2 regions of the Kitasatospora sp. NPDC088548 genome follow, and region 2 is predicted to be linked to the other one. Evidence: riboswitches for the same ligand, from Rfam matches in the RefSeq annotation. Region 2 holds a riboswitch; the other holds the start of a gene.
The links. Region 2 has a riboswitch for S-adenosylmethionine ahead of thrC (threonine synthase). Riboswitches for the same ligand answer to the same signal wherever they lie in the genome.
Positions count from the first base shown of each region.

Region 1 (4,406 bases), on a different contig from region 2:
CGGGCAAGCACCCGGCCCTGTCCGTGCTCAGCGCGCTCTTCCTGCACGCCGGCTGGCTTCACCTGCTGGGCAACCTGCTCTTCCTCTACGTCTTCGGCCCCACCGTGGAGAAGCGGATGGGCCGGGCCCGCTTCGCCGTCTTCTATCTGGCGGCCGGCAGCCTGGCCACCTACGGCTTCGCACTGGCCCAGGCGCACTCGCCCGGCTCGACCACGGTGCTGATCGGCGCCTCGGGGGCGATCTCGGCGGCGCTGGGCTGCTATCTGCGGCTCCACCCGCGGGCCCGGGTGACCACGCTCGTCCCGCTGCTGCTCTTCCTGCCGCTGCGGTTCCCGGCCTGGCTGGTGCTCGGGCTCTGGTTCGCCCTGCAGTGGTGGTCGGTCCACTCGGCCGGCCCCGGCGTCGCCTACCTGGTCCATGTCATCGGGTTCTCGGCCGGCTTCCTGTACGCCTGCACACCGGCCGGCCGCCCCCCGCGACGGCCCGTCTGACGCCCGATACCCTGGCGGCACCCCACAAAGGAGCCCGAACAGTGATCACCGCCATCGTCCTGATCAAGACCAGCGTCGACCGCATCCCGGAGATCGCCGAGGCGATCGCGGCCATCGAAGGCGTCAGCGAGGTCTACTCGGTCACCGGCGGCTACGACCTGGTGGCGATGGTGCGGGTGCGGCGGCACGACGACCTGGCCGAGGTCATCCCCGGCCGGCTGAACAAGGTCCCGGGGGTGGCCCACACCGAGACCCAGATCGCCTTCCGCACCTACTCCCAGCACGACCTGGAAGCCGCCTTCGCCCTCGGCCTGGACGAATAGCGGGACGATCAGCCCGCGCGGCGCGTGTCCGCGACGCAGCGGCCGCCCTCGTTGCGGTAGTTCCAGGCCGCCCCGTCCGTGACCAGCTCGCGGACGGCGGTCAGAAAGCGGTCGATGTGCTCGTCCGGGGTGCCGGCGCCGAAGCTGACCCGGATCGCGTTGAGGCTTCGCTCGCCCGGCAGCGACGGCTCGGGCGCACCGCACTCGGACGGCGCGACGTCCTCGTCGCCGAGCAGGGTGCGGACCAGCGGGTGCGCGCAGAACAGGCCGTCCCGCACGCCGATGCCGTACTCGGCGGAGAGCGCGGCCGAGAAGTGCGAGCTGTTCCAGCCCTGGACCACGAAGGAGAGCACGCCCACCCGGGCCGAGTCGGCGCCGAACAGGTTCAGCACCTTCACCTGCGGGACGTCCGCCAGGCCCGCCTTCAGCCGGGCGATCAGCTGCTGCTCCCGGGCCTCCAACGCGTCGAAACCGGCCTCGGTCAGCGCCCGGCAGGCCGAGGCGATGGAGTAGACACCGATCACGTTCGGCGAACCGGCCTCGTGGCGGGCCGGGCCGGTGTGCCACTGGACGGCCACCGAGCCGTCGGCCTCCCGGGCCACGGTCCGGGTGGCACCGCCGCCGGCCAGGTACGGCTCTGCCGCGTCCAGCCAGTCGGCTCGGCCGGCCAGCACCCCGGCGCCGAACGGCGCGTACAGCTTGTGGCCGGAGAAGGCGATCCAGTCCACGCCCAGCTCGCGCACCGAGACCCGGTGGTGCGGGGCGAGCTGGGCGGCGTCCAGCACCACCCGGGCGCCGTGCCGGTGGGCGGTCGCGGTGAGCTCGGCGACCGGCCACAGCTCACCGGTGACGTTGGAGGCGCCGGTGACACAGAGCAGCTTGGGGCCCTCGGGCGCCTCGGCCAGCGCGGCGTCCAGGGCGGCGACCGCCTCGGCGTGCGAGCGCGGGGCGCGCAGGTAGCTGACCGCCAGGCCGGCGTGGCGCCAGGGCAGCAGCGAGGCGTGGTGCTCGGTCTCGAAGGCGAACACCCGGGTGCCGGCCGGGACGGCCCCGGCGAGCAGGTTGAGCGAGTCGGTGGTGGCCCGGGTGAAGACCACCTGGTCACCCTCGCGCAGGTCGAGGAACTCGCCGACGGTGCGGCGGCTCTGCTCGAACAGGTCGGTGGAGAGCTGGGAGAGGTAGCCGGCGCCGCGGTGCACGCTGCCGTAGTAGGGGGCGTAGGCGGCGACGTCGTCCCAGACCCGCTGGAGCGCCGGGGAGCTGGCCGCGTAGTCGAGCGCCGCGTAGGTGACCTTCTCGCCACTGACCAGCGGGACCTGAACGTCCTGACCGAGGACGGCGAGCGGGGCGCAGATTTCGGTGGAGAGGGACATGGGAATGCACTCCTTCTGGGTCCAGGACCCCGGGAGTGCGTGTCGTCCGGGTGTCCGCGCTTGCCACCCGGACGGTTTGCCGCGTGACCCGGTCCTCACCCAGGGCACCCCGCCACGGACGGAGGGTTGCCGGACAGCCAGCTGGGGCTTTGCGCTGTCACTCATGACCTGGCGAAGACTCTAGGTCGCGCCCGCCGGGCGGTCAAACACGGTTTCACCATCCGGACACCCCGCGAAGACGCCGAAGGGCCGGTGGCGACCCGCCGCCACCGGCCCCAACTGCCTTCTCACGCCCGGGCGGTGGCCTCCGACCAGCGCTTCAGGACGTCCTGCGCCGCGCCCGAGTCGATGGCCTCGGCGGCCCGCTCGATCCCGGCCGCCAGCTGCTCGGCGAGCGGGGCACCGGTCAGCTCCAGCGCCACCAGCGCGGCCGCCGTGTTGAGCAGGACGGCGTCCCGCACCGGCCCGTGCTCCCCCGCCAGCAGCCGACGGGCGACCTCCGCGTTGTACGCCGCGTCCGCCCCGCGCAGCGCCTCGATGCCGACCAGTTCGATGCCGACCTGGCGCGGGTCGAAGGACTCCTCGGTGACGACACCGTCGCGCACGATCCAGACCTGCGAGGTGGTGGAGATGGTCAGCTCGTCCAGACCGTCGTCGCCCCGGAAGACCAGGGCGTTCGAGCCGCGCTGCGCCAGCACCCCGGCGATCAGCCCGGCCAGCCGGGTGTCGAAGCAGCCGATCGCGTGCGAGGTCACCCTGGCCGGGTTGGTCAGCGGGCCGAGGATGTTGAACGCCGTCGGCACCCCGAGGTCGCGCCGCGCCGGGGCGGCGTGCCGCATCGCCGGGTGGAACTTGGCGGCGAAACAGAAGGTGAGCCCGACCTCCTCCGCCACCTCGGCGACCCGGCGCGCGGAGAGGTCGAGGCCGATGCCGAGCTTCTCCAGCACGTCGGAGGAGCCGCTGGCCGAGGAGGAGGCCCGGTTGCCGTGCTTCACCACCTTGGCGCCGGCCGCGGCCGCGACGATCGCCGACATGGTGGAGATGTTGACGGTCTTGGCGCGGTCGCCGCCGGTGCCGACGATGTCGACGGCCGGGCCGGGGATGTCCAGCGGCTCGGCGTGCGCGTACATCGAGTCCACCAGGCCGGAGATCTCGTCGACCGTCTCGCCCTTGGCCCGCAGCGCCACCATGAAGCCGGCCACCTGGACCGGGGAGGCCTCGCCGCTCATGATCCGGTCCATCGCCCAGGCGGTGGCCGACCGGCTCAGGTGCTCGCCCCTCAGCAGCGCCGACAGGATGTCCGGCCAGGTGCGGACCACCTGCGCGGGGTCGTTGCCGCCGTTCGCAGGGTGCACGTTCACCATGGCTGACTCCAGCTCTTGTCGGTTCCCCGGGGTCGGGGACATCCGTAGGAATGGAATCAGCCTATCGAGCGGCGAGGTCCCCCGGTCCGCCCCGGCACCCGCCTTCTCTAGGAGTGAGACGGCACCGCTCAGCGGGCGACCGGCGCCCGCTTCTCCAGCCGGGCGCGGAGCAGGGTGGCGGCGGACTCGGCCAGCGCCACCGGGTCCACCGGGCGGGAGATCGCCGCGTCCGCCCGGCTCCAGGCGGCGAGCCAGGAGTCCTGCGGCCGTCCGATCAGCACCAGCACCGGCGGGCAGCCGTAGATCTCGTCCTTCAGCTGCCGCCCGAGGCCGAGCCCGCCGGCCGGCACCGCCTCGCCGTCCAGGATGCAGAGGTCCACCCCGCCCTTCTCCAGCGCCTTGAGCACGGCAGGGGTCGTCGCGCACTCCAGGTAGGACAGCTCCGGCAGATCCTCGGCGGGCCGGCGGCCGAGCGCCGTCAGCACCTGCTCGCGGGTGTTGCGGTCGTGGCTGTAGACGAGAACGGTGAGCGTCTCGTCGGTCTTGTACGCCATGGGCCCTGCTCCCTCAAGTGTGATCCGGACCACGTTCGCCTGATCCGGATGCTACTCCCGATCACCTGCCGCCGGTCCCTGCCGCGCGATCCCTTCTCAAGCCGCCGCGCCCACGACTCACCCAGTCGGAGGACGGCCCGTCACCCCAGACCTCGCAGTCACCCGTACGGTCGACACGGCGGTCCCTCCTTTACTCCCCACCCACCCCCGAACCATGCAGCGACACGCAGGGCAACAGGGTCGAAGGGGCCTTCGAAGAACCGTCAGAAAAGGGACACGCCGCTGCTCAGCCGCCATCCGG
Region 1 is NZ_JBIVMI010000022.1:2,949-7,354, reverse strand. It holds gene ACIP82_RS25595 (rhomboid family intramembrane serine protease) at 1-491, shown strand, start outside; gene ACIP82_RS25590 (Lrp/AsnC ligand binding domain-containing protein) at 533-814, shown strand; gene ACIP82_RS25585 (aminotransferase class V-fold PLP-dependent enzyme) at 823-2,187, opposite strand; SAM riboswitch class IV at 2,239-2,356, opposite strand; gene trpD (anthranilate phosphoribosyltransferase) at 2,475-3,551, opposite strand; gene ACIP82_RS25575 (hypothetical protein) at 3,680-4,105, opposite strand.
Region 1: linked by a shared signal. The riboswitch ahead of ACIP82_RS25585 (aminotransferase class V-fold PLP-dependent enzyme) and the one ahead of thrC (threonine synthase) in region 2 are both predicted to bind S-adenosylmethionine.

Region 2 (4,406 bases):
AGTTCGGCGTACGCGCCGGCCTCGCGGGAGAGGACCAGGGCGCAGCCGTGGTCGGAGACCACCGGGACCTCCTTGGCGACCAGGTTCATGCCGTCCCGGATCGGGTTGACGAGGGCCACGTCGGCCAGCCGGTAGGCGGCCAGGGAACGCGGGAAGTCGTCGTCGACGTGCAGGATCAGCGGCTGCCAGGTGGGGGTGGCGAACTCGTCGTTGATCTCCTGGGCCAGCCGCCGGACCTCGGCGGTGTAGGCCCGGTACTCGGCGAGGTCGGTGCGCGAGGGGTAGGCGAAGGCGACGTGCACGACCCGGTCGTGCCACTCGGGGCGGGTGCGCAGCAGGTGCCGGTAGGCGAGCAGGCCGCGGACGATGTTCTTGCTCAGTTCGGTGCGGTCCACCCGGACGACGGTGCGCCGGTCGCCGACGGCCTCACGGAGGGCGGCGAGGCGCTCGTCGACGTCCGGGCGGTGGGCGCGGTCGCGCAGGAAGTCGGCGTCGGCGCCGAGGCCGTGGACGCCGAGGAACGTGGTGCGGCCGTCGTGGGTGACCGTGAGGGCGGTCCGGTCGACGGTGGCGCCGAGCAGCGCCTCGCAGCAGTCGGCGAAGGCCAGGGCCCAGCGGCGGGTGAGGAAGCCGGCCCGGTCGGCGCCGAGGATCCCGGTGAGGACGGCGGCCGCGACATCGTCGGGAAGCAGCCGGAAGTACTCGGGCGGGGCCCACGGGGTGTGCGAGAAGTGGCCGATCCGCAGGTCGGGTCGGGCCGCGCGGAGCAGGGCGGGGACGAGGGACAGGTGGTAGTCCTGCACCAGGACCGCGGCGCCGGGGGCCGCCTCGGCGGCGAGGGCGTCGGCGAAGGCGGCGTTGTAGGCCAGGTAGGCCTGCCACTCGGTGCGGAAGCCGGCGTCGAAGGCGGGGGCGGTGGGGGTGGCGTACAGCAGGTGGTGGACGAACCAGAGGGTGGAGTTGGCGACCCCGTTGTAGGCCCGGGCGAAGGTCTCCGGATCTATGTCCAGCATCCGGACGGCCTGTCCGCCGACGTCGTGGCCGGCCAGGTCGAGGCGGCCGTGCGGGGCCTCCGCGGCGGCCCGGCGGTCGGCGTCGCCGAGGGCGGCGCAGACCCAGACGGCGCTGGGGTCGGCGATGGCGGAGAGCCCGGAGACCAGGCCGCCGCCGCCCCGGCGGAGGGTCAGCGTGTCGTCGTCCGCGGTGCTGAACGACACCGGTCCCCGGTTGGAGGCCACCAGTACGGGGGCGGTGCCGGTCGGACTCGAACGTTCGGTCGTGAGATCGCCCATGGTTGGTACGTTGCCGGGGGCCAGGGTCGGCAAACCCCGGTCAGTGCGGCAGGTGGCGGCTCACGTACTCGGGGACGGTGTGCATCGGGGGCCGTTCCAGGCCGGTGACCGGGTGGGTGTGGGCGGTGAAGGCACGGGTTTCCGGGTCGCGGGTGAACTGGGTGAGCAGCGGGTGCACCAGGTCGGCGGAGGCCTTGAGGCGGTGGGTGCGGTCGAGGCGTTCCAGGGCCGTGCGGTAGATGGTGGCGGCCATCCGGCCGAGCGCCTGGCCGTCCTGGTGGCGGTGGTGGCGCACGCCCACGTCCACCTGGGCCAGGGCGTCCAGACCGGCGGTCTCCAGGGCGTCGACCAGCAGGCCGAGCTCGACGCCGTAGCCGGTCGGGAACGGCAGCCGTTCGAGGAGCGAGCGGCGGGCCGCGTACTCGCCGCCGAGGGGCTGGACGAAGCCGGCCAGCTCCGGCCAGTGCAGGTTGAGCAGCGGGCGGGCGACCAGCTCGGTGACCCGGCCGCCGCCGGAGGGGACGACCGCGCCGCCCGCGTCGGACGGGCCGCTCGACGGCACTTCGAGCGGCCGGTCGTACATGGCCTTGACCAGCTGGATGTCGGGTTCGGTGAGCAGCGGGCCGATGATGCCGGAGACGAAGGCCGGGTCGAACTCGCGCAGGTCGGCGTCGACGAAGCAGACGATCTCGCCGCTGGTGACCAGCAGGGAGCGCCAGAGCACCTCGCCCTTGCCGGGGGCGGCGGGCAGCCGGGGCAGGATGTCGTCACGGTGCACCACCCGGGCGCCGGCCCCGGCGGCGACCGCGGCGGTGGCGTCGGTGGAGCCGGAGTCGACCACGACGAGTTCGTCGACCAGCGGGAGGCGCTCCATCAGCTCGCGGCGGACGGTGCGGACGATGTCGCCGACGGTGGCCTCCTCGTCCAGCGCGGGCAGGACCACGCTGACGGTGCCCGCCCGGCCCGCCGCCCGTTTGGCGTCCAGCAGCGTGCCGACCGGGCGGTCGGCCGCGCTCCAGGAGCGGCGGCGCAGCCAGGACGCCGCCTGCGGAAGGAGCGCGGGGGTCGGTTCGGCGGGCACGGGTCTCTCCTCGGCGGGTTCGGGTGGGACGGGGCATCTCGCGTGGCGGACGGTCCCGTTCGGGGTTGACGCCTTCGGATACAGTCTTCGTACAGCGATCGGACCTTCGCACGCCGGGGTCACCGCTGAGCAGGACCACAACTTCACAGAGCTCATCCAGAGGGACTGAGGGAACGGCCCGTTGACGTCCCGGCAACCTTCTCGCGCGGCTGTCGTACAGGCCCGGCGGGACAGGTGCCAATTCCGGCCTGTGGCGCGACCGCGTCACGGGGAAGATGAGGAGAGAGGCCTCCGCCATCATGGCTATCGACACCGCCGCACCCGCATCCCTCACCGTTGACCTCGGCCCCGCCGCCGCGCTGTCCTGTCGGGAGTGCGGCACCCGCTTTCCGCTCGGTCCGAGCTTCGCCTGCCTGGAGTGCTTCGGGCCGCTGGAGATCGCGTACGACTTCGGCGGCGAGGCCGCCGAGGACCTGCGCAAGCGGATCGAGGCCGGCCCGGCGTCGATCTGGCGCTACGCTCCGCTGCTGCCCGTTCCGGCCGATGTCGCCGGGAAGCCCAACCTGAACCCGGGCTGGACCCCGCTGGTGAAGGCCGACAACCTGGGCCGTGAGCTGGGCTTCACCGCTCAGCTGCACATCAAGGACGACTCGGGCAACCCCACCCACTCGTTCAAGGACCGCGTGGTGGCCTGCGCCATCGAGGCGGCCCGCGCGTTCGGCTTCACCACGCTGTCCTGCTCGTCCACCGGCAACCTGGCCGGCGCGGTGGGTGCGGCGGCGGCCCGGGCCGGATTCAAGTCCTGCGTGTTCATCCCGCACGACCTGGAGCAGGGCAAGGTCGTGATGGCCGGGGTCTACGGCGGCGAGCTGGTCGGCATCGAGGGCAACTACGACGACGTCAACCGCTTCTGTTCGGAGCTGATCGGCGACCCGGCCGGCGAGGGCTGGGGCTTCGTGAACGTCAACCTCCGCCCGTACTACGGCGAGGGCTCCAAGACGCTGGCGTACGAGATCTGCGAGCAGCTCGGCTGGCGGCTGCCGGAGCAGATCGTCATCCCGATCGCCTCGGGCTCCCAGCTCACCAAGATCGACAAGGGGCTGCAGGAGCTGATCAGGCTCGGTCTGGTCGAGGACCGGCCGTACCGGATCTTCGGGGCGCAGGCGGCCGGCTGCTCGCCGGTGTCGGCCGCGTTCAAGGCCGGCCGGGACGTGATCCGCCCGGTCAAGCCGGACACCATCGCCAAGTCGCTGGCGATCGGCAACCCGGCCGACGGCCCGTACGTGCTGGACATCGCCCGCCGCACCGGCGGCGCGGTCGAGGACGTCACCGACGCCGAGGTGGTGGCCGCGATCAAGCTGCTGGCCCGCACCGAGGGCATCTTCGCCGAGACCGCGGGCGGGGTGACCGTCGGCGTGCTGAAGAAGCTCGTCGAGACCGGGCAGCTGGACCCGGCCAAGGAGACCGTCGCGATCAACACCGGCGACGGCCTGAAGACCCTGGACGCCGTCTCCGACTCCGGCATGACCACCGTCATCCGCCCGACGCTGGAGTCCTTCCGCGACGCCGGCCTCGCCTCCGCCTGACCACCACCCCGCTAGGAGAGCCCCCGCCATGAGCGCCAACGTCCGCATTCCCACCATCCTGCGCACCTACACCGGCGGCTCCGCCGAGGTCGCCGCCGAGGGTGCCACCCTGGGCGATGTCATCGCCGACCTCGACAAGAACCACCCGGGCATCGCCGCCCGCGTCCTGGACGACGCCGGCAAGCTGCGCCGCTTCGTGAACGTCTACGTCAACGACGACGACGTGCGGTTCGCGGAGGGGCTGGCGACCGAGATCAAGGACGGCGCGAGCGTGTCGATCATCCCGGCGGTGGCCGGCGGCTGCTGAGCCCGTCCGCCGCTCTTCCCGGCCGGCCGTTCCCGCGTACGGAATTCCGAATTCCGTACGCGGGGGCGGCCGGCCGCATTTCGGCGGGAATATTTCCGGGTCCAGTCGGAGTAGAGTGTCGCTCGGCTGGGAACAGGGCT
Region 2 is NZ_JBIVMI010000010.1:76,083-80,488, forward strand. It holds gene ACIP82_RS15225 (trehalose-6-phosphate synthase) at 1-1,292, opposite strand, end outside; gene ACIP82_RS15230 (glucosyl-3-phosphoglycerate synthase) at 1,333-2,373, opposite strand; SAM riboswitch class I at 2,523-2,655, shown strand; gene thrC (threonine synthase) at 2,673-3,959, shown strand; gene ACIP82_RS15240 (ubiquitin-like small modifier protein 1) at 3,988-4,266, shown strand.